3 regions of the Bradyrhizobium sp. LeoA1Lang genome follow, and region 3 is predicted to be linked to each of the others. Evidence: predicted binding sites of a transcription regulator. Region 3 holds the regulator's gene; each other region holds the start of a gene.
The links. The regulator LexA, encoded in region 3, represses DNA repair genes until DNA is damaged. The targets are predictions, from matches to a motif close to TGTTCNNNNTGTGTTCNG.
Positions count from the first base shown of each region.

Region 1 (7,985 bases), on a different contig from region 3:
CACCTGCTCCTGCGCCGACATGTCGACATAGCGCTCCTGTGAGAGCTGGATCGCGCCCGTGGCCTCCTCGGCCTCGGTCTCCGACGGCTCCTCGGCGACAGCTTCGCCCGCGACCGCGCGGCGCATCTTCAAGTAAGCCGAGCGCTCGTCCGAGGTCGTCTCGACATGGCGCAGGATCGCGAGCGAGATCAGCTTGTCGCCTTCGGCGAGCGAAATGCCGCGCACGCCCATCGAGGTGCGGCCGGTGAAGACGCGCACGTCGGTGACGGCGAAACGGATGCACTGGCCGCCGGCGGCGGTCAGCAACACGTCGTCACGCTCGGTGCAGATCTGCACGTCGACGATCGCCTCGCCCTCCTCCAGCTTCATGGCGATGATGCCGGAACGGCGGACGTCGACGAAGTCGGACAGCTTGTTGCGACGGACATTGCCGCCGGTGGTGGCGAACATCACGTCGAGATTGCTCCAGGAGGATTCGTCCTCCGGCAGCGGCATGATGGTGGTGATGCGCTCGCCCTGCTCCAACGGCAGGATGTTGATCAGCGCCTTGCCGCGCGCATTCGGCGCGGCCATCGGCAATCGCCAGACCTTCTCCTTGTAGACCTGGCCACGTGAGGAGAAGAACAGGACCGGCGTGTGGGTGGAGGCCACGAACACGCGGCTGACGAAATCCTCGTCGCGGGTCTGCATGCCGGCGCGGCCCTTGCCGCCGCGGCGCTGGGAGCGATAGGTCGACAGCGGCACGCGCTTGACATAGCCGGCGTGCGACACCGTCACCACCATGTCTTCGCGCTGGATCAGATCCTCGTCCTCGACCTCGCCTTCCTGCTCGGCGATAACAGTCCTGCGCGGCGTGGCGAACTGGGCCTTCACCTCCGCAAGCTCGGTCTTGACGATCGCCTGCACCCGGGCGCGCGAGCGCAGGATGTCGAGATAGTCGGATATCTCGGCCGCAAGCTTGGTGAGCTCCTCGCCGATCTCGTCGCGGCCGAGCGCGGTCAGGCGCTGCAGCCGGAGGTCGAGGATTTCCCTCGCCTGCTCCAGCGAAAGGCGGATGGTGCCATCCGGATTGATGCGGTGGCGCGGATCGTCGATCAGCGTGATCATGTCTTCGACGTCCCGCGCCGGCCAATCGCGCGACATCAGGGTTTCGCGCGCGGCCGCCGGATTCGGCGAAGAGCGAATGACGCGGATGACCTCGTCGATATTGGCAACCGCGATGGCCAGGCCCACCTGGAGGTGGGCGCGGTCGCGTGCCTTGCCGAGCAGGTATTTGGTGCGCCGGGTCACCACCTGTTCGCGGAAGGCGACAAAGATCGTGAGCAGATCCTTCAGGTTCATCTGCTGCGGACGGCCGGAATCGAGTGCCAGGATGTTGGCCGGGAAGTTGGTCTGCAGCGGCGTGAAGCGGTAGAGCTGATTCAGCACCACATCCGGCATCGCCTCGCGCTTCAGTTCGATCACGACGCGGAAACCTTCGCGATCGGATTCGTCGCGCAGGTCGGAAATCCCCTCGATCTTCTTCTCGCGGATCAGCTCGCCGATCCGCTCGACCATGTTCGCCTTGTTAACCTGGTACGGGATCTCCGTGATGATGATCGCCTCGCGATCCTTTCGCAGGGTATCGATCGCGACCTTGCCGCGCATCACGATCGAACCGCGGCCGAGATGATAGGATGCTCGGATACCCGCTCGACCGAGGATGATGCCGCCGGTGGGGAAATCCGGCCCCGGAATGATGTTGATGAGTTCGTCGATGGTGAGCGCCGGATTGTCGATCAGCGCCACACAGGCGTCGACGACCTCGCCGAGATTGTGCGGCGGGATGTTGGTGGCCATGCCGACGGCGATGCCGCCCGCGCCATTGACCAGCAGGTTCGGAAACCGCGTCGGCAAGACCGACGGCTCTTGCTCAGAGTTGTCGTAGTTGGCCTGGAAGTCGACCGTGTCCTTCTCGATGTCCGCCAGCACAGCCTCTGCCGCCCGCGTCAGGCGCGCTTCGGTGTATCGGTAGGCTGCCGGCGGATCACCGTCGACCGAGCCGAAATTGCCCTGGCCGTCGATCAGCGGCACGCGCATCGAAAAATCCTGCGCCATGCGCACCATGGCGTCGTAAATCGACTGGTCCCCGTGCGGGTGATACTTACCGATGACGTCGCCGACCACGCGCGCGGACTTGACGTACTTCTTGTCCGGCGTGTGCCCCTGGTCGTACATCGAATACAGGATGCGGCGGTGGACCGGCTTCAGCCCGTCGCGCGCATCGGGGAGCGCCCGCGCCACGATCACGCTCATGGCGTAGTCGAGGTAGGACTTCTTCATCTCGTCGAGGATGGAAACGGGACGAATGTCGGAGGGCCCCGACGGCTCGCCGGGCTTGTCGTCTTCAGGTTCTGACAAAGGGGGAATCCGGGTCGGTTCTACTGTAGAATCATATAGCGTATCAGGGGCTCGATCACCACCCCGGAACGGTCTAGGCGACCGGTTTTTCCCTTCGTTTTTTCATAGACTTACGGGCTTGACGGGCGCGCCGCGGGAACGCCCTGGCGGGGTGCGGCAAGGGCGCCGTCCCAGGTAAGGAGACTGCCGGCGGGCCGTCGGCGGCGCCTGCATCACTCCGCCCTGTCGGTTAGATCGATTTCCTCACAGTTCACATCAACCGGAACCACGAGGAACCCGGCCACGACACATCGAGCAACATCAATTGCTTGAGGCTTATATCCTGCAATCATTGAAGAGGATAAGTTCGACGCAAGCCGTATCGCGCGAGGGAGATTTTTCATCCTCACGCGATCTTTCCGGCAACGTACCACGCGATCAGAACGGGATATCGTCGTCCATGTCGTTGTTGCGGGCGCCGGCCGGCACGGCGCGGCGTGGCGCGGAACTCGAGGGGCCGCTGACGCCGAAATCGCCGCCACCGCCGCCCATGTCGTCGGAGAAGCTGCCGCCACCGCCCTTGCCGTCCAGCATCGTGAGGTTGGAGTTGAAGCCCTGCAGCACCACTTCGGTCGAATATTTCTCGACCCCGCTCTGATCGGTCCATTTCCGGGTCTGGAGCTGGCCCTCGACATACACCTTGGCGCCCTTCTTCAGATATTGCTCGGCGACCTTGGCGAGGCCTTCATTGAAGATGACGACACGGTGCCACTCGGTCTTTTCCTTGCGCTCGCCGGTGGCCCGGTCGCGCCAGGCCTCGGAGGTCGCGACGCTCAGATTGGCGATCGGACGACCGTCCTGGGTCCGCCGGATTTCCGGGTCCTTGCCGAGATTGCCCACCAGAATGACCTTATTTACGCTTCCCGCCATCGCCGCTCTCCACTCGATCACTGGGCCGGCCGGTTGCACGGCGGCCACATTCAGTCTTCGCTAACCACATCTTACATTGCTGACGGACCCTATACGCTCGCCGACACCGTCGGGCGCAGCCATTCCCCATCCATCCCGCATTTATCCACATATAGCACCAGCCGCGCCACTGTTCCAGTTTTGTTCCTTACAACTTGCCGTAAACATGGTGACATTGTGGCCCAATTTTGGTGCGGCGGGAATGGAACCCGAGACCGACCCTCGGGTTCCAGAAAACATCAAACAAATCATTAACTTATGTTATCCGCACTTCGCCCCTAACTGTTGCGTTTGGGCGACGGTATTTCCGGTTGAATCGGGGTATGCTTAAAACGACGGCGCGGCGCTCGCGTCTTTAATACCGTAACGCTTCGGGACCCAATTGAAGCGAACAAAGGCTGGAGAGCTACGATGAAGAAGTTTTTGCTTGGAACGGTTGCCTTGGTTGCGCTGGCTGCGCCGGCCTCGGCTGCCGATCTTGCCGCACGTCCCTATGTGAAGGCCCCGCCGGCGCCGGTCGCAGTCGTCTACGACTGGACCGGGTTCTATATCGGCGGCAACGGCGGCTGGGGAACGAGCCGCAACCGCTGGGACGTCCTTGGTTTCAGTGACGGCTCCCATAACGCCGACGGCGGCACTGCTGGTGGTCAGATCGGCTATCGCTGGCAGATGGGCACCTGGGTGTTCGGCGTCGAAGGCCAGGGCAACTGGGCCGACTTCAAGGGCAGCAACATCAGCCTGCTGACGGGCATCGACACCAACGAGACGAGGGTCGACGCCTTCGGCCTGATCACCGGCCAGATCGGCTATGCCGCCAACAATGTGCTGTTCTATGTCAAGGGCGGCGCGGCCGTGGTCGCCGATCGCTACCGCGTGCGTGACGCCTTCACCGGTTTCCCGATCACCAACGACATCAACGACACCCGCTGGGGAGCCTCGGTTGGCGCTGGCATCGAATACGGCTTCGCGCCGAACTGGTCGGTCGGCGCCGAGTACAATCACATCTTCCTGGGCAATCGCTCCTACGATTTCATCAACAATGGCTTCGCCGGCCCGGCCGGCAGCCTCTTCGCCACCGAGAATATCAAGCAGGACATCGACCTCGTCACCGTCCGCGTGAACTACAAGTTCGGCTTCGGCGGCGCTCCGCTCATCGGGCGGTACTGATCGCGCGATCGGATATCAATCTTAAGAAAAGGCCGGCCTTGCGCCGGCCTTTTTGTTTGCGTGTCGTTAGTTCCGAGCCGCTCATCTGCGAAGCTCCGCTTGCGCGAGCATCCTCTTGCTGCCAGCTACTGCCAAATCTGCACGCAAGAAATGCGACCTGAAAACAAATCGTTGATGATTCGTCCTGAGTACTGGAAATCATCACTCGTTCTTCCTATGTTCCGGCATCACCCCATCGGCGCCGTGGTACGGATTTCCGCCGACGCGCGCCCATAACGTGGCGCGCTTACAAGCGCCTGGAAATGCCGATATGGATGAAGTGCTCAGGGCGAAGCGCCAACCGACCGCCGGCTCCTCAACGCGTGCCATCACGATCCGCGGCGCGCGGGAGAACAACCTCAAGAACATCGACGTCGAGATTCCGCGCGACAGGCTGGTCGTGTTCACCGGCCTGTCCGGCTCCGGCAAGTCCTCGCTCGCCTTCGACACCATCTATGCCGAAGGCCAGCGCCGCTATGTCGAATCGCTCTCGGCCTATGCCCGCCAGTTCCTGGAGATGATGCAGAAGCCGGACGTCGACCAGATCGACGGCCTCTCGCCCGCCATCTCCATCGAGCAGAAGACCACCTCGAAGAATCCGCGCTCCACCGTCGGCACTGTCACCGAGATCTACGACTACATGCGCCTGCTCTGGGCCCGCGTCGGCGTGCCCTATTCGCCGGCCACGGGGCTGCCGATCGAGAGCCAGACCGTCTCGCAGATGGTCGACCGCGTGCTGGCGCTGCCCGAAGGCACCCGCCTCTATCTGCTGGCGCCGGTCGTGCGCGGCCGCAAGGGCGAATACAGGAAGGAGCTCGCCGAATATCTCAAGAAGGGTTTCCAGCGCGTCAAGATCGACGGCACCTTCCATGAGCTCGCCGAAGCGCCGACCCTCGACAAGAAGTTTCCGCACGACATCGATGTCGTCGTCGACCGCATCGTGGTGCGCCCCGACATCGGCCAGCGGCTCGCGGAGAGTTTCGAGACCGCGCTCAAGCTCGCCGAAGGCCTCGCCGTGATCGAATTCGCCGATGCCCCGGCGGCGGCACCGGTGGAGGAAAAGAAGAAGACCGCAAAGATCCACGACAAGAGCGGACCCGAGCGCATCCTGTTCTCGGAAAAGTTCGCCTGCCCGGTCTCCGGCTTCACCATCCCCGAGATCGAGCCGCGGCTGTTCTCGTTCAACAATCCTTATGGCGCCTGCCCCGCCTGCGGCGGCCTCGGCGTCGAGCAGCATGTCGACGAGGACCTCGTCATTCCCGACAAGGATCTGTCCTTGCGCAAGGGCGCGATCGCACCGTGGGCCAAGTCCTCCTCGCCCTATTACCTGCAGACGCTGACCGCGCTCGGCAAGCACTACAAGTTCACGCTCGACACCAAGTGGAAGGACCTGGCGAAAAAGACGCAAAACGCGATCCTGCACGGCTCCGGCGACGACGAGATCAAGTTCTCCTATGAGGACGGCGTCCGCTCCTATGACACCAAGAAGCCGTTCGAAGGCGTGATCACCAATATCAACCGCCGCTACCGCGAGACCGAGAGCGAATGGGCGCGCGAAGAGCTGGCGAAGTACTTCACCGATATCCCCTGCGCCGCCTGCAACGGCCATCGCCTCAAGCCGGAAGCGCTGTGCGTCAAGATCGGGGGCAAGCATATCGGCGAGATCTCCGAGCTCTCGGTGAAGCGCGCCGGCGAGTGGTTCGAGAGCGTGCCGGAAGCACTGAACACGCAGCAGAACGAGATCGCCGCCCGCGTCCTGAAGGAGATCCGCGAGCGGTTGACCTTCCTGCTCGACGTCGGCCTCAACTATCTCACGCTGTCCCGCTCCTCCGGGACATTGTCCGGCGGTGAAAGCCAGCGCATCCGCCTGGCTTCCCAGATCGGCTCGGGTCTCACAGGCGTGCTCTATGTGCTGGACGAGCCCTCGATCGGCCTGCATCAGCGCGACAACGCACGCCTCCTGGATACGCTGAAGCGGCTGCGCGACCTCGGCAACACCGTGGTCGTGGTCGAGCATGACGAGGACGCGATCCGGCTGGCCGATTACGTGCTCGACATCGGCCCCGGCGCCGGCATGCATGGCGGCCATATCGTCGCCCAGGGCACGCCATCAGACATCATGCGCAATCCGAAATCGCTGACCGGCAAATATCTCACCGGCGAGCTTTCGGTGCCGATCCCCGACCGGCGGCCGCCGAACCATCGCCGCACCATCAAGGTCGTCAACGCGCGCGGCAATAACCTGAAGAACGTCACGGCGGAGATTCCGCTGGGGCTGTTCACCTGCATCACCGGCGTCTCCGGCGGCGGCAAGTCGACGCTCCTGATCGACACGCTCTACAAGGCGATCGCCCGCAAGCTCAACAATGCGAGCGAAGCCGCCGCGCCCCACGACCGCATCGAGGGCCTTGAGCATATCGACAAGATCATCGACATCGACCAGTCGCCGATCGGCCGCACCCCGCGCTCCAACCCCGCGACCTACACCGGCGCCTTCACGCCGATCCGCGAATGGTTCGCCGGCCTGCCCGAGGCCAAGGCGCGCGGCTACGAGCCCGGCCGCTTCTCGTTCAACGTCAAGGGCGGCCGTTGCGAGGCCTGCCAGGGCGACGGCGTCATCAAGATCGAGATGCACTTCCTGCCCGACGTCTACGTCACCTGCGACGTCTGCAAGGGCAAGCGCTACAACCGCGAGACGCTGGAGGTGCTGTTCAAGGGCAAGTCGATCGCCGACGTGCTCGACATGACCGTGGAAGAAGCCGCCGAATTCTTCAAGGCGGTGCCGCGCGTGCGCGAAACCTTCCAGACCCTGCACCGCGTCGGCCTCGACTACATCCACGTCGGCCAGCAGGCGACCACGCTGTCCGGCGGTGAAGCCCAGCGCGTCAAGCTGGCAAAGGAGCTGTCAAAGCGCGCCACCGGCCGCACGCTCTACATCCTGGACGAGCCCACCACCGGCCTGCACTTCCACGACGTCGCAAAACTCCTGGAGGTGCTGCACGAGCTGGTCGCCCAGGGCAACACGGTCGTCGTCATCGAGCACAACCTCGAAGTCATCAAGACCGCAGACTGGGTGATCGACCTCGGCCCCGAAGGCGGCGACGGCGGCGGCGAAATCGTCGCCTGGGGCCCGCCGGAGGATATTGCGAAAGCGCCCCGGAGCTACACGGGCCAGTTCTTGGCGCCGGTGCTGAAGAAGGCGAACAGCAAGCCGAGGAAGAGCAGCGCGAGCGAGGCGGCGGAGTGAGGTTGGAGCTCACTTGCTCAGTTCATCTTACGTTGCCGAAGACAAAATTGGATTCCAGGGCGGTATTGATGACTAGGACCATCGTACTGGGAAATGAGTATGATGATAATCTTCGAAGCATTCTCGCACACGTGATGCGCAATTTGGGTGCAAGACCGCTCGGTGCTGATTGGTCGGTCGTTGG
Region 1 covers NZ_JBVAPG010000169.1:6,678-14,662, forward strand. Annotated here, with positions in the region: gene gyrA (DNA gyrase subunit A) at 1-2,400, opposite strand, end outside; gene ACZYOF_RS35850 (single-stranded DNA-binding protein) at 2,818-3,309, opposite strand; gene ACZYOF_RS35855 (outer membrane protein) at 3,760-4,515, shown strand; gene uvrA (excinuclease ABC subunit UvrA) at 4,826-7,801, shown strand.
Region 1: the regulator LexA is predicted to act here: its motif matches at 3,480-3,497, upstream of ACZYOF_RS35850 (single-stranded DNA-binding protein).

Region 2 (7,985 bases), on a different contig from region 3:
GCGGTGGCGTGACCCGGGCGACGAGCAACGCTCGATTACCTGGGCGCGCAAGCTGTTTGCTGAAACAGCGCCGCACGCAACCGGCGGCGTCTACGTCAACTTCATGCCGGAGGATGAGAGCGATCGCGTGTCCGGCGCCTACGGCCCGAACTACGCTCGTCTCGCGGCGCTTAAGGCGCAGTACGATCCCGGCAACCTGTTCAGGCTAAATCAGAATGTTCTTCCGGCCGCCGCACAGCGACCGGCCGCCTGACAAGGTACAGGTGATTGGTCCCGCAACTGGGCGGGCTCCAAGGCGAAGTTGGATGTAGGCCCCTCGGCCTCAATTCGCGACACTCAAACAAAAAGCCCGGCCGCTTGGCCGGGCTTTTCGCTGCAAATCTTTGCTGGCTGCTTATGCCGCCTCATCGGCGACGGTCGCGTCGTCGCTGTCGCCGTCGAGATCGTCGGCATCGCCTTCACCGTCTCCCTCAGCGCCGGCTTCTTCAGCCTTGGCCGCGCCGCGGCGCGGACTCTTGGCGAGCTGGCTCTCGATCTCCTTGATCGCTTCGGTCTCGGTCGAGTGCTGCACCACCGCGATCTCGCGCGACAGCCGGTCGAGCGCCGCTTCATAGAGCTGGCGTTCAGAGTAGGACTGCTCGGGCTGCGATTCCGAACGATAGAGATCGCGCACCACTTCCGCGATCGCGACGATATCGCCCGAATTGATCTTGGCTTCGTATTCCTGCGCCCGGCGCGACCACATCGTGCGCTTGACGCGGGCACGGCCTTTCAGCGTCTCCAGCGCCTTCTTGACCAGCGCCGGGTCGGACAATTTGCGCATGCCGACATTGGCGACCTTCGCGGTGGGCACGCGAAGCGTCATCTTGTCCTTCATGAAGCTGATGACGAAAAGTTCCAGCTTGGCGCCCGCGATCTCCTGCTCCTCGATCGCGAGGATCTGGCCGACTCCATGGGCCGGATAGACCACGAATTCGTTGGCCTTGAAGCCCTGGCGCTGGGTGACAACCTTCTTCGGCTCCTCGACGCGCGGGGCCGCAACCGGCTTCGCGGCCGGCTTGACGGCGGCCTTTGGCGCAGGCGCTGCGGCCTTAGGGGCGGTCTTGGCGGCGACTTTCGAAGCAATGGTCTTGGGAGCTGTCGCTTTCGCGGCAGTTTTGGCAGTCTTTTCTGGCATCACGCTTCTTTTGTTCTTCGAGGACTTTGTAGCCGCAGCCTTACGGGCCTCCTTCACGGACGCCCTGGCACGACCTTTGACTGCGCTGCGGGCAACTGCAGCGGCTTTCTTTGACGATTTGGAAGCACTCTTTTTACGCGTTTTCTGTGACACAGCCTGCGCGCGGAAACTGCCACGCCCCTGTTCGATGTTTTTGCGGAAACGAACGGGGCCAAGGATCGGGGATGGCCGGGTTCGGCTCTGGCAATGTGCCTAATATAGCACATTTTCCGCAAAAATCAATGATTTAGGGCCGAATCCTGCCGCCTGCAGATGCTAACGGTCATAACCCTGTCATTAGGGTTAAACGATGGCGCGATTCCCCGCCTGAATACGGTATCGATCCGGCAGGGCAGCGCGCGAATCAGTCGCCACTTCCGGGGTTCGCAGAGAAATATTTCTCGAACTTGCCCTCCTGCCCGTCGAACTCCTTGGCGTCCGGGGGCGAGTCCTTCTTCTGGGTGATGTTGGGCCAGCTCTTGGCGTATTCGCTGTTGACCTCGAGCCACTTCTCCAGGCCCGGCTCGGTATCCGGCTTGATCGCATCCGCCGGGCATTCCGGTTCGCAGACGCCGCAATCGATGCATTCCTCGGGATGGATGACCAGCATGTTCTCACCCTCGTAGAAACAATCGACGGGGCAGACCTCGACGCAATCAGTATATTTGCACTTGATGCAGTTTTCAGTGACGACGTAGGTCATCCAGGACTCCGAACCAAAGACTCCGAAAGCGGATTCATTCTTTCAGGGTTGCGTTTCAAAAATTGCGTAGCGCAGGAGAACCGCTGCTGCAAGATAAGCAAGCCGGTTCGGCGCCGTGTTTTCAGGCAACTGATCGCCTCCCCGAGATAATCACTCGGCGCGGCTCTGCAAATCCTCATACAGCACCCGTGCGGCGGTGGCGTCGCCCCGCCGCTCGGAGAAGCCGATCACCTTCAGCACGCGCACGCTGCGATCGAGCGCGATGGTCAACACGTCGCCCGGTTTGACCGCGTGTCCGGGCGTGCTCTCGCGCACGCCGTTGATGCGGACATGGCCGGCCTCGACCAGCGCGGCGGCGCTGGTGCGCGCCTTCACCACCCGCGCATGCCACAGCCATTTATCGAGACGCTGACGCTCCAATCGGCCTCATGTTCTCTGTTTGGCGCGGCTCAATCCTTGCGGTTGCCGGCGAGCTGTTCCCTCAGCGCCGCGAGTTTTGCGAACGGCGAATTCGGATCGATCGCGCGCTCGCGTTCGCGCGGCGCCGAACTCGCATATTGGCGGAGCGCCGGGCCGCTCTCGCGCCCCTTGTCGCGGCCGCCTTTGTCGCGGAAATCACGGCCGCCGCGCTCGCGGTCGCCACGGTCGCGATCCTTGCGGTCGCCGGAGAATTTATCGCGGCGGCGATCATTGTCGCGGTCGCGGCCCTTGCCCTCGAAGCGCTCGCGGCGCCCGCCTTTGTCCTCGCGCGGGGCGCCATTGCTGGCGGCTGCAGCGGCTGCTTCCGCGGGGGGCGCGTCCTCACGGGGTTTGCGGAATTCGTGATGGCGGCGGCCACGGCGCTGCTGGTCGCGCTGCGCGCCATCGGCACCTTCGCCCGCTGCGGCCGCGCCCTGCGCGCCCTCGCGCGGCTGATGGCGGTGGCGGTTGCGGTCATGGCGCGGGCGACGCTCCTCGGAGCGGCCGCCGGGGCGCCAGACTTCGACCAGTTGCGGTTCGGCCGGGGTCTCGGCTGCGGCGGGCGCGGCGACTGCTTCGGCAGGTGCGGCTTCCTCGGCACCGGCTGCAGCCTCGGCTATAGCCTCCGTTGGCATCGGCTCTGCCGACGCGTCGGCAGGGACCTCTACGGGAATGGCTGACTCCGCCTGTACTTCGGCGACTGGATCTGCCTGCGGCTCGATCGCCTCAGGCTCCGGCTGCGCTTCAGCCACCGGCTCTGCCCGCGCCTCAGTCGCTTCCGGTTCCGGCTGCGCTTCAGCGATGGGCTCTGCGGCGGCAGCCGCTGGTTCCTCGCTCGGCGCGGGCGCCAGGGTAACTTCGGGCAAGAGCGCCGCTGACGGGCTAACCTCATCGGACGCGGGCAGCTCGGCGGCTACTTCTTCCACCGGTGCCTCCGCCGCAGCCTCGGCGGGCGCTTCCACCGGCGGGGTCTCGGCGGACACTGTCTCGACCACTTCCACCGGCTTCGGCGGCGGGGGCGGGCGGCGTTCCATGCGATAGCCGAGCGCGCGCAGGACCGAGGCGAAATCCTCGCCCGCCGAGCCGGTGAGCGAGGTCATCGCCTGCGTCACCACGAAGCCGCGGCCGTCGAACGCGCCCGCGGGCTTCTCGCCGGCCGAGCCCTCGCGCCAGGCCAGCGCGGGACGGATCAGGTCCGCCAGCCGCTCCAGGATGTCGACGCGCACCGCGCGCTCGCCGCACTGCTTGTAGCCGAGCACGCGATAGGCATCGCGCGGCAGTGCCTTGTCGATCGGGAACGAGGTGCGCCCGCTCGACGCCAGATGCTGCACATTGGAGAGCGCCGAGAGATCGACATTGTCCTGCTTCTCGGCCCAGAGCAGCGAGGCCAGCGCCCGCGCCGCCGGCTTCAGGAGCTGCGGGAAGTAGATGTGATAGGCGCCGAACCGCACGCCATACTTGCGCAGCGTCGCCCGCGAGGGCTGGTCGAGATCCTTCATCTCGGACGAGATCTTGGTCCGCTCCAGCACGCCGAGCGCTTCCACGAGCTGGAACGCGATGCCGCGTGCAATGCCTTGCAGATCCTCCGCCTTCGACAGGTCGAACAGCGGCCCGAGCAATTTCGTAATATGCGTCTTGAGCCAGAGATCGAGCCGGTTCTGCACGGCCTCGCGCGGCGCGCCGGTCAGCCGCTCGTCGGAGATGATGCGCAAGCGCGGATGCAGCGCGTCGTCGGCCGCGACGAGTTTGGCCACCGCATCGCCGGTCCAGCGGATGGTGCCGTCGGAGGTCAGCACGAAGGTTTCGTCCGGTGCGGCGCTCAGTTTCTCGGCCCGCGTGTCGATCTCGCGCGCCAGCACCTGCTGCGCTGCGGCCTGCAGCGCCTTGGCATCTGAGCCCGCTTCCGCCGCGTCAGGCGCAAAAGTGAATCCGTCGAGCCGGCCGATCACATGCCCCTCGACGATGACTTCGCCGGTCTTGCCGATTTCAGTATTCAAAACAGAGTTCTCCCGCAGGCGGCGCATCAATACACTGGTACGCCGATCAACGAAACGCTCCGTGAGCCGTTCATGCAGCGCATCGGATAATTTATTTTCGAGCTCGCGCGTGATCCCCTGCCAATGTTCGGGATCGGACAGCCAGTCCGGCCGGTTCGCCACGAAGGTCCAGGTGCGCACCTGAGCAATCCGGCCCGACAGCGTGTCGATGTCGCCGTCGACGCGGTCGGCCTGATCGACCTGGGCGGCAAACCATGCATCGGGAATACGCCCCTTTTGCATCAGGAAGCCGTAAACCGTGGTCACAAGCTCGGCATGGGCAGCCGGCGACAGCTTTCGGTAATCGGGTATCTGACAAGTCTCCCATAGCCGCTCGACGGCGGTAGCGCCATGCGCCATGTCGCGCACCTCGGCATCGCGCGCGGCATGGTCGAGCACGCGCATGTCTTCCGCGATCGGCGCCCTCGTCAGCACCTCATGCGAAGGCGGCAGCGACAGTGAGACCTGCAGGCTGCCGAGCGAGGAGAAATCCAGCTTCGAATTGCGCCATTGCAGCATTTTCACGCTGTCGAAGGTGTGGTTCTGCAGCGCGTTCACCAGTTCCGGCTCGAACGGCGCGCAGCGTCCCGTGGTGCCGAAGGTACCATTGCGCGTCGCGCGCCCCGCGCGTCCGGCGATCTGCGCGAACTCGGCCGGCGTCAGGCGGCGGAACTGATAGCCGTCGTATTTGCGGTCGGAGGCAAAGGCGACGTGATCGACGTCGAGATTCAGCCCCATGCCGACGGCGTCGGTGGCGACGAGGTAATCGACGTCGCCGTTCTGGAACATCGCGACCTGCGCATTGCGCGTGCGCGGCGAGAGCGAGCCGAGCACGACCGCCGCGCCGCCATGCTGGCGGCGGATCAATTCCGCGATCGCATAGACCTCGTCCGCCGAGAACGCGACGATCGCGGTGCGCCGCGGCTGCCGCGTGATCTTGCGGTCGCCGGCGAATTCGAGCGTCGAGAGCCTTGGCCTTGTGATGATGGAGGCGCCGGGCAGCAGCCGCTCGATGATGGGACGCATCGTCGCAGCCCCCAGCAGCAGCGTCTCATCGCGGCCGCGCCGATTGAGGATGCGGTCGGTGAAGACATGCCCGCGCTCGAGATCGGCCGCGATCTGGATCTCGTCGACCGCAAGGAACGAGACGTCGAGATCGCGCGGCATCGCCTCGACCGTCGAGACCCAGAAGCGCGGCGACTTCGGCTTGATCTTCTCCTCGCCGGTGATCAGCGCGACGCTCTCGGGCCCAGCGCGATCGGCGATCTTGTTGTAGACCTCGCGCGCCAAGAGCCGCAGCGGCAGCCCGATCAGCCCGGACGAATGCCCAAGCATGCGCTCGATGGCGAGATGCGTCTTGCCGGTATTGGTCGGCCCGAGCACGGCGGTGACGCCGGCGCCGGGCGCGCGCTCATGGGCGAAGGGAGGAGAGGAAAGAGCCATGATGTTCTTGGTACTTTTCTTGGTGCTTGTCGGCCGCGAACGCTATCTCAGTTCCTCATCCTGAGGAGCGCGGAACGCACGTCTCGAAGGATGAGGTCCGGATATATCCATGCATTCCCGCTTGCCATAGGCATCGGGGGCCCTCGCCCTTCGAGACAGTCGCTCGCGCGACCTCCTCAGGGTGAGGGGGATAAAGCTGTTCATGTGCCGGCACTTCCGCAAAAAATTGTCTCACAATGCGACGGCCCCTCCGCCGCGGCTTAAGCTTCGGAACGAGTCTAGAACGAATCGCGGCCGAATCGCTGACTCCACTGCTGTTCTCCTCCGTTCACCGCAACATGTCGCGGCGGCGCTTCAGTTCCAGCACTAGATGGGGTTTGAGGATGGTCACGGCCCGGGCAAATTCCTTAAAATCGTTAAGACGCGGAGTCGAATCAGAAGCGGCAAAGAGTCAACAGGATTCCTGTTTCTCCGTCATTCCGGGGCGTCCGCAGGACGAGCTATGATGTGCTCTTGCACATCAGAGAATCCATTGGGCCACATGCACCAGCGGAGAAATGGATTCCGGGCTCATCGCTTCGCGATGCCCCGGAATGACGGTGCGCAGCCTCACTGCGTCTTCGCCACCCGCGGCGGCGTGGCCGACGTCACGAACGACGTCGCCTCCAGCATGGCCAGCCCGAACGGCGTCGGGATCTTGACGCGGTACGGGATCAGGATGCGCGTGCCCGCGATCGGCACGAAGGCGATCTCCATGTTGCGCGCTTCGGCGAGATACTTGATCACGGGACGGTCGGGGATATAGCCCGCGATCGGCGTGAAATAGATCGCACAGACCAGCGCCGGGCCCTGATAGCCCTTCTCCGCCTTGACCATTTCCACGCGCTTGAAATCGAGCTTCAAATCGTAGCGCAGCCGGCCGTCGAAAATGCCCGCGCTGGTGCGGCAGCTATCCGGGCTCATCAGTTCGCCCGTGCCCGGCACTCGCAGCAGCGAGCCGGTCATCGGATCGAACACGTTCTTCTTGTGGGCCTCGGTGACCGGGATCCGGTTCGGATCGACCGGCGGTTCCGGCTCGATCACGGTTTCCCTGATGTTGCCGCCGCCGAGCGCCATCCGGATGACCTCGGATTTCTTGTAGCTGTTGTAGTTGACGGTATAGCCCGATGCCACCAGCGCGCCATTGACCACGCGCCCCTGGGACCCGCCCACCCCGCCGGCGCCGGCAAACGCCTTGAGCAGCCCGGCGGTACCGCCCTGCGCCATCGCGGAAAAGGTGTCGTCGCCGATCTCGATGGTCCAGCTTCCCTTGCCGACAGCGATACCGGCCAGCGAGGCCTCGTACTGCGCATCCAGCCGGCCCTGCGCGAGTGCGCCCTCCGGCAACAGCATGAACAGCGCGCCGGCGCACAACAGCCAGGATTCCCTCACGGAGGGCAGAAAACTGCTGAAAATGCTCACAAACTTAACGATCCTGTCGTCGGCGCCAGAGATCATTTGGGAAGAAATGACCGGCAAGCAACGCGGGCGAAAACGGAACCACCTTACGAGCCTGAATACGCCCTTTATATGGTAGGTTAAACCGCTGAACAGCCTTGTGAACGTGCAGGTTTTGGGCTCCATAGCGTTTTACCGGCTGGCGCAAAGAAAACGTGCCGAACTAAGGGTTTCGGAGCCAGGGAACGAGGCTCTGAAAGCTATAAAACCTTGACGCTTTGCGGCTCACCCCCTATACGTCCGCCGTTCCTGGAAAATGGACGTTGAATTGGACCCCCGCCGCGCGCGGCGCGCGCTGTTGGTTAAGCGGGGATGGAAGAGGATTTGAACAATGTCGCGGCGCTGTGAACTGACGGCCAAGGGCCCGCAAGTGGGCCACAAGGTGAGCCACTCGAACATCAAGACCAAGCGGCGTTTCCTGCCGAACCTCTGCAACATCACCTTCCAGTCGGAATCGCTCGGCCGCAACATCCGCCTGCGCGTCTCCTCGAATGCGATCAAGAGCGTCGACCACAACGGCGGCCTCGATGCGTTCCTTCGGAAGGCGAATGCGGCACATCTCTCGCCGCGCGCGCTTGAGCTGAAGCGGCAGATCGAGAAGAAGCAGGCAGCGGCTGCGGAGAAGAAGGCG
Region 2 covers NZ_JBVAPG010000007.1:26,405-34,389, reverse strand. Annotated here, with positions in the region: gene ACZYOF_RS04210 (FAD-binding oxidoreductase) at 1-253, shown strand, start outside; gene ACZYOF_RS04205 (CarD family transcriptional regulator) at 395-1,177, opposite strand; gene fdxA (ferredoxin FdxA) at 1,581-1,919, opposite strand; gene ACZYOF_RS04195 (RNA-binding S4 domain-containing protein) at 2,070-2,339, opposite strand; gene ACZYOF_RS04190 (helicase-related protein) at 2,369-5,857, opposite strand; gene ACZYOF_RS04185 (DUF3108 domain-containing protein) at 6,467-7,318, opposite strand; gene rpmB (50S ribosomal protein L28) at 7,686-7,985, shown strand, end outside.
Region 2: the regulator LexA is predicted to act here: its motif matches at 6,126-6,143, upstream of ACZYOF_RS04190 (helicase-related protein).

Region 3 (7,985 bases):
TTCGATCACGACGCTGTCTTAGGCTCTATCGGTTGCCAGATGCTGATCTTGCGTGTCTCGGGCATCAGGAAAACGGCGAGCACGAAGCAGACCGCGGGAACTACGATCGGATAGATCAGCGCGTAGCCGACGCTGCCGGTGGCGGCGAAAGCCGCCGAGGTAATGAACGGCACCAGGCCGCCGCCCCAGCCGTTGCCGATGTGATACGGCACCGATACCGATGTGTAGCGGATCCTGCTGGGGAAGAATTCGGCCAGGAACGCGCCGACCGGCCCGTACACCATCCCGACGTAACAGACGAGGATGAAGATGATGAAGACTGCGATCGGATAGTTGATGTTTCCGGGCTGCGTGACCGTTCCGAGCCACAGATACAGCGGATAGTAGGTGATCGCGGCAAGCAGCATGCCTCCCAGGATCACCGGCTTGCGGCCGATCAGGTCCGACAGCCAGCCAAAGAAGATCAGGCTCGGCGTCGCAAGTAGCAGCGCGGCCCCGACGATGTAGGCCGAGGTCAGAGCGTCCACCTTGGAGACCTGCTGCAGGAAGTACAGCGCCCAGAACTGTCCGCTGTACCAGACTACGCCCTGTCCGATCAGGACGATGATGGCGATTCCGATGTATTTGATGTTCGAGCTAAGGAACGCTTCCTTCCAGGGGTTCCTGGTCATCTGCCCACGGGCCTTGATCTCCTGGAAGATCGGCGTCTCCTGGAGCTGGAGGCGGATGTAGATGGCGATGGCCACCAGCAGGAATGAGAGCAGGAACGGAACGCGCCATCCCCATTCGTTGAAGGCCTGATCGCCGAAATAGATCCGGGTCAGAATGATCACGGCCAGCGACACCACGATCCCGAGCGTCGGCGAGGTCTGGAGCCAGCCGGTGTAGTAGCCGCGTCTATCGTCGGGCACATGCTCGGCAACATAGGTGATGGCGCCGCCATATTCGCCACCCAGGCACAGGCCCTGGATCATGCGTAGCCCGAACAGCACGAACGCGGCGGTGAGACCGATCGACTGATAGGTCGGGATCAGGCCGATCGCGCCCGTTCCCAGTCCCATTCCGGTGAGCGTGATGAGAAACGTATATTTGCGGCCGACCCGGTCGCCCATCCATCCAAAGAGGAATGCTCCGAGCGGACGGATCAGGAACCCTGCAGTGAACAGGGCGATCGTGCTCAGCAGGGCTGCGACGGGGTGGGATTGTTCGAAGAACTTGACCGACAGAACGGCGGCCAGGCTGCCAAAGATATAGAAGTCATACCATTCGATGATGTTTCCGACCGACGCGGCAACAATCACGCGGCGAAAATCGCTCGGTACCTGAATTGCCATGTGCTGCTCCCATTAGTTCAATGACTTCTCCTCGCGTTTTTCAGCGCTCTATTCGCTCGCGGAGTACGCGTGATGCGCGACGCTACAAGCTTGATTTGCAAGTTGCGTCCGCAACGCCGGTCTCAGGGAAGCCTTGAACCACCTGAGAAGGGCTCCAGCGGTCTTCGAACCGCGAGCCACCACTGCCTCATCCCGTCTGTCCGGGCGGAGGCGCAGCCACAGTCTAATCCTCAATGGGACTGCGGCCTTATGAGACTTTCGGCGCAGTCGGGGTTGAAGCCGGCTGAAGACACCAGCGCCGGGATCGGAAGCGTACCGGCACGACGTTCGCATCTGTTCCGCTATCCCGTGGATACCCGCTTCCGGTAGCTTTGCGGAAACAGGGGTAGTCCAGGGCGCAGGATGTCGGACGAGGGCAGGACGCCGGGCGGCAGGCGCGGCTATGCCGGCACCTGGCCGCCGCGCGAGGCGGTGGCGCCGGCGGGTGGGTATGCCCCGATCGGCGTCGGCGCCTGGCCGCCAATCGTCGAGACGTTGCGCCAGTGGGCCCGCGCCGAAGCGGGCGCCGGACGGCTTCTGCCCTGGGTGCCGGTCGCGTTCGGCAGCGGCATCGCGCTCTACTTCGCCGCCGACCATGAGCCGGTGCTGTCGGTCGCGGTCATCGTCGCGATCGCGCTGTGCGCTGTCGCGTTCCTGCTCAGGCGACGGCAGGCGTTCGCTGTCGCCGTCATGATTGCCGCCGTTGCGGCGGGTTTTGCCGTTGCCACCTGGCGAACCGCGCGGGTCGCGCATGGCGTGCTGGCGCGGCCGATGTTCTCGGTGTCACTCACCGGATTTGTCGAGACGCGTGACATCCGCGAGCGCACCGACCGTTTCGTGCTGCGCGTCGCAAGCATCGAAAGCCAGCGCGGCACGCCGAAACTTGAGCGCGTTCGGCTGTCGGTGAAGAAGGGCACTGCCCCCGAAGTCGGCAGCTTCGTCGAATTGAAGGCGCGGCTGCAGCCGCCGCTCGCTCCTCTGCGGCCCGGGAGCTACGATTTTGGCCGCGATCTCTATTTCCAGGGCATCGGCGCGTCCGGTTTCGTACTCGGCGCCATCAAGACGACCGCGCCGCCGGAAGGCCGCGGATTTACGCTGCGCTATGCGGCCTTCATGCAGGGCATGCGCGATGCGATCGATGCGCGGATCCGCAACGTGCTCGAAGGCGACAATCGCGCGATCGCGACCGCACTCCTGACCGGCCGGCGCGATGCGATCTCCGAGCCGGTGAATGATGCGATGTTCATCTCGGGGCTCGGGCACGTGCTGTCGATCTCGGGCTACCACATGGCCGTGGTCGCGGGCGTGGTCTTCTTCGCGGTTCGCGCGCTGCTTGCGCTGTTTCCGGTGCTCACCGTGGGCTTTCCGATCAAGAAATGGTCTGCCGCGGCGGCGCTCGTGGCGGCCGCCTTCTATCTTCTGCTGTCGGGTGCGGAGGTCGCGACGCAGCGCTCGTTCCTCATGACCGCAGTGGTGCTGATCGCCGTCATGGTCGACCGCCGCGCGGTGACGTTCCGGACGCTCGCGGTCGCGGCCATGATCGTGCTCGCGATCGCGCCGGAGGCGCTGGTGCATCCAAGCTTCCAGATGTCGTTTGCGGCGACGCTCGGGTTGGTGGCGCTGGTGCAGATCGGCATGCCGCATCTGTTTGCCGCGCCAGACCATTCCACGACCGCGCGGATCGCGCTGTGGGGCGGGCGTGAGGTCGCGATGCTGCTGCTGGCGTCGTTGGTGGCGGGGCTGGCGACCACGCCCTATGCCGCTTTTCATTTCCACCGGGTGGCGCCCTTTGGCGTGCTCGCCAACCTCGCGGCGATGCCGGTGGTGTCGGCGTTGGTGATGCCGGCCGGCCTGCTTGGCCTGCTGGCGATGCCGTTCGGTTTCGACGGTGTGTTCTGGGCGATCATGGGCACTGGAATCGATTGGATGATCGTGGTCGCGCAGGGAGTCGCCGCGCTGCCGGGCGCGGTCGGCCACGTCAGTGCGTTCGGGATCGGCCCGCTGATCGCCGCGAGCCTGGGCGTCATCCTGCTCGGGCTGTTGCGCACGCCGCTGCGCTTCGTCGGCGCGGCCGTGCTTCTCATTGCGGTGGTCTGGGCGGTGGGGGCGCCGCAACCGGACATCCTGATTTCCGGCGACGGCCGCAATGTCGCCGTCCGCGGCGGTGACGGGCGGCTGCACCTGATGCGGACTGCGAAGGATGCGTTTCTCGCCAAGGAGTGGCTGGCCGCGGATGCCGATGCCCGCACCGCGGGCGATTCGTCGCTGACCGAGGGCGTGTCCTGCGATGAGAGCGGCTGCGTGACCTCTGCGGCCGGTGGCGCGTTCATCGCGCTCACCCAGCGATCCGAGGCGCTCGCGGACGATTGCGAGCGGGCGGTGCTGATCGTGACCGCACGGCCGGTGCCGCCAGGCTGCGCGGCGGCGGTCATCGATGCCGAGCGGCTGCGGCGGCAGGGCGGGCTGGCGCTAAGGCGGAACCGGAACGGCTTCGTCATCGACGCGGTCAGGCCCGCCGGCCTCGACCGGCCGTGGTCGCCTGCGATGTCAGGCGAAGGCGAGGTCGAGACCACGATCCGGATCCAGGGGGCACCCGTGCCGCGCGCCATCGATGCGACCCCGTCCGAATCCGACCTGCAGTCGGAAGACTGAGCGCCCCGTTCAATCTCCGCCGGCGTTGGCCGCTAGCTCGAAGGCGCCGAGCCGAAACTCATCCGGGCCGCCCGAATGCGACGGCATTTGCACAAGCGTGAAGGTCGCATCCGGAAATCGCTCCCAGATCGCGAGATCTTCCGCTGCGACGGTGAGCCAGCCGAACCTGAACATGTATCGGCCGGGCTCAGCCACTCGTCCGGCTCTTTGCCACGTGATCTTGGTGACCACCGATCACGCCCCCTTGGCGAATAAAGCGTCCGTTCAACACAAAATCACATGCGCCCCCGGATGACCTCCGGGGCCGCTCAAAACACTTTGCTTTTCACTCGCGGCAACGCTCCGCCGGCCGAGACCGGCGGCGCACGCTGCCGGAAGCTGTCAGCCGATGAACAGCGGGTTCGGCGCGGGGCGCTGCTCGACCGCCTTCGGTGCCGGCTCTGCAACATGATGCGTCACTGGCAATTGCAGCACGGTCGCCCGCTGCCCTTCGCAGAGCTGGGTCACCAGCACATGGCTGCCATCGGGGAATTCGATCGCGTCGTGATGACGATCCCGAATATGCGGATCGATCTGGTTGAACTTGCCGACACGGAAGCCGGTCGTCTTGGTCCAGATCCAGCGATTGTCGTAACGGACGTTATCGGCGAACGCGAGTTCGGTCCCGGGAAGCATGCAGACTGCGACCGTCGGATCGCTTTCCGAAGCGAAGCCGCGGGTCGAGGTGCCGCGGAAGGTGGTGGTGATAAGCGTCTCTCCAACCTGGGCGGGACGCGTCGCCACGGCGTGCAGGCTATAGTCACACATCGGATTGCTCCTCATTCGAGATAGCCGACCCGGGCCTGGGAGAGGCGCAGGCCTCTATCAGAGTGGACGATAACTAATAAGCCTCTGCTCCGTTCTTGGCATTTGTACGGCCCGCGCCCTCTCACCGTTCACAAACACGATAGCGAGGCGCCGCCGCACATCTCCTTGCACCGAGAGTGCCCCGGCGAACTTACCGGGGGCCTTATTCTAATCATTCTAAGCAGCTCTTGTCAGTGTCCTTGAGGGCAGAGCACCCACCAAAGTACCGGACGAGCTGCTGCGTCGCCGGCCGCTCAGTACTTGCGATAAAGCCCGATCAGCTTGCCCTGGATCCGCACCCGGTTCGGCGGCAGGATGCGGACTTCGTAAGCCGCATTGGCAGGCTCAAGCGCGATTGACGCGCCGCGGCGACGGAAGCGCTTCAGCGTCGCTTCCTCCTCATCGATCAGCGCCACCACTATGTCGCCGGTGTTGGCGGTGTCGTTGCGCTGGATCAGCGCCATGTCGCCGTCGAGGATGCCGGCCTCCACCATGGAATCGCCGCGCACCTCGAGCGCATAATGCTCGCCGGAGCCGAGCATGTCGGGCGGCACGCTGATGGTGTGGCTGCGGGTCTGCAGCGCCTCGATCGGCGTACCCGCCGCGATCCGGCCCATCACGGGAACAGCAACGGGACGGTTGCCATCGTCCTCGGCCACGGCCGCGCTGGTCGTGCGCTTGCCGAGCGTGCCCTCAATGACGCTCGGCGTGAAGCCGCGGCGGCCGTTGCCGGCGGCCGAGAGCTCAGGCAGTTTGATCACCTCGATCGCGCGGGCGCGGTTCGGCAGGCGGCGGATGAAGCCCCGTTCCTCTAGCGCCGTGATCAGGCGGTGGATGCCGGACTTCGAGCGCAGGTCGAGTGCGTCCTTCATCTCGTCGAAGGAAGGAGGCACGCCGGCCTCTTTCAGCCGTTCGTTGATGAAACGCAGAAGTTCATACTGTTTGCGCGTAAGCATCGCGAGCATTCCCCCGGTTGGTAGCGTCGTTCGATCCGAGACTTGTGAAGAGCTGATCTCGGGAGTCACGCACTCCCATTCGTAGACAGCGAGTTTCGAAACAAATCATGAACGGACACTATATGTTCGATATGTGTTCCGCAACCACTTAATTTCTGGTGAACGCGATCAGAGATGCTGCTCCAGTAGGTGCTGGTCGCGGCGTCATTCAGGCAATCGGAGAATGTCGCAAGACGCGCCTTTTGCGGCAGCCGGCGCGAATGGCGGACGGATCACAAGTGCCTGCGCCGCAGTGAGATTCCCAAGCAGCGAACTGTCCTGCTTGGTGACTGGCGTTGCGATCAGCGTGCCGTCGTCGCGCTCTTCGAGAAGCGCGCGGAGATAATCTTCGCGCTGATCATTGGGAGCGAGATCGCGGCCGAGCAGGGCGCTTTCCATGACGTGATGAATCGCCGAGCGGCCGAGGAGGGCACGAATCAACGGCACCAGGAACAGGTAGGCGCAGACATAGGACGACACCGGATTGCCGGGCAGGCCGATCACCCGCATCGCACCGAGTCGGCCATGCATCATCGGCTTGCCGGGCCGCATCGCTATCTTCCAGAACGCCATGGTGACGCCCTCGGCCTCGAGCGACGGCTTTACGAGGTCGTGGTCGCCGACCGAGGCGCCGCCGGTGGTGATGAGGATGTCGGCGCCCGCGGCATGCGCGCGGCGGATGCCCTCGGTGGTGGCGGCAACCGTGTCGGCGGCGACCCCCAGATCGATCGCTTCAGCGCCTTCCGCGCGCGCCAGCGCCCGCAGCGCATAGCCGTTGGAATAGACGATCTGGCCCGGGCCCGGAGAGGTGCCCGGCATCACCAGTTCGTCGCCGGTCGCGAGCACGGCCACCTTCGGCCGGCGCCGCACGGGAAGTTCCGGATAGTTCATCGACGCCGCCGCCAGCGACAGCGCGCGGTCGGTCAGCCGGCTTCCGCGCCTGAGCAGCACGTCGCCTTCACGGAAATCGACGCCGGCGGGACGGATATGCCGCCCGGCGATGGCAGCTTCGGTGATGGTGATGTGATCGCCATCGACCCGGGTGTCTTCCTGGATCACGACGGCATCGGCGCCGGCGGGAATGACGCCGCCGGTGAAGATCCGTGCCGCTTCCCGCGGACCAAGTTCCCGATCGAACGGCCGGCCCGCGGCGACTTCGCCGATCACCTTCAGCCGCGCGCTGAGATCGGCGGCATCGGCGGATCGCACCGCATAGCCATCCATCGCCGACATCGCCAGTGGCGGCTGAGTACGCTTTGCTGCGACGTCACGGGCGAGCGTGCGGTGATAGGCGGCATCGAGCGCGACCATCTCTTCCGGCAATGGTTCCGCGCCGGCGAGGACCGCGGCTAGCGCATCGGCGACCGGCATCAGGGCCACGGGCAACTCCTAAATTCCGAGCGCGAGAAGCGCGTTCGTCACATCATCTGACGATGTGACGTGAATGGCTGTGAGACCCGCCGCCCGTGCGCCGCGGATGTTCTCGGTGGAATCGTCGAAGAACACGATGCGCGAGGCCGGCGCGCCGATCGCCTTGACGACGTAATCATAGGCTTCCGCGTCGGGTTTCCGTAGCCCGATCGTCGACGAGAAGAAGATCTGGCGGAAGTGGCCGAGCACGTCCGAATAGGCTGTCGAGAAATGCTCGATATGGGGCGGATTGGTGTTCGAGAAAGCATAAAGCGGCAGGCGCGTCTTGGCGCGCGCCAGGTGCGCGGCGATTCCCGGCATCTCGCCGGCGAAGATCGCGTTCCAGCCTTCCAGGAACTGGGCGTCGGAGATGCCGATGCCGAGCGACTGCCGCAGGCTTGCGAAGAAGGCGGCGTCATCGATCTTGCCGACCTCGTGATGTCTGTAACTCTCGTCCATCACAAAGCGGGTGGCGAGCTCGCCGGGCTCGCAGCCGGCATGGCCGGCCCAGGTGGTCATCACCTTGCCGAAATCGATATCGAGCACGACGCGGCCGAGGTCGAACAACAGGACATCGGCGGCGCCGGGGGAGAGGGGCGGTTGAGTCATGGCGAGGGCTGTGTACGAAAATCCCAAGGAGGCGGCAATGTCTTCGATTGTAACAACCGGGAACGGTGACACACATACCGCTGTCGTCCCGTCGAAAGAC
Region 3 covers NZ_JBVAPG010000033.1:189-8,173, reverse strand. Annotated here, with positions in the region: gene ACZYOF_RS13970 (MFS transporter) at 6-1,334, opposite strand; gene ACZYOF_RS13965 (ComEC/Rec2 family competence protein) at 1,737-4,025, shown strand; gene ACZYOF_RS13960 (hypothetical protein) at 4,035-4,220, opposite strand; gene ACZYOF_RS13955 (hypothetical protein) at 4,407-4,832, opposite strand; gene lexA (transcriptional repressor LexA) at 5,126-5,827, opposite strand; gene ACZYOF_RS13945 (molybdopterin molybdotransferase MoeA) at 6,032-7,246, opposite strand; gene ACZYOF_RS13940 (HAD-IA family hydrolase) at 7,256-7,885, opposite strand.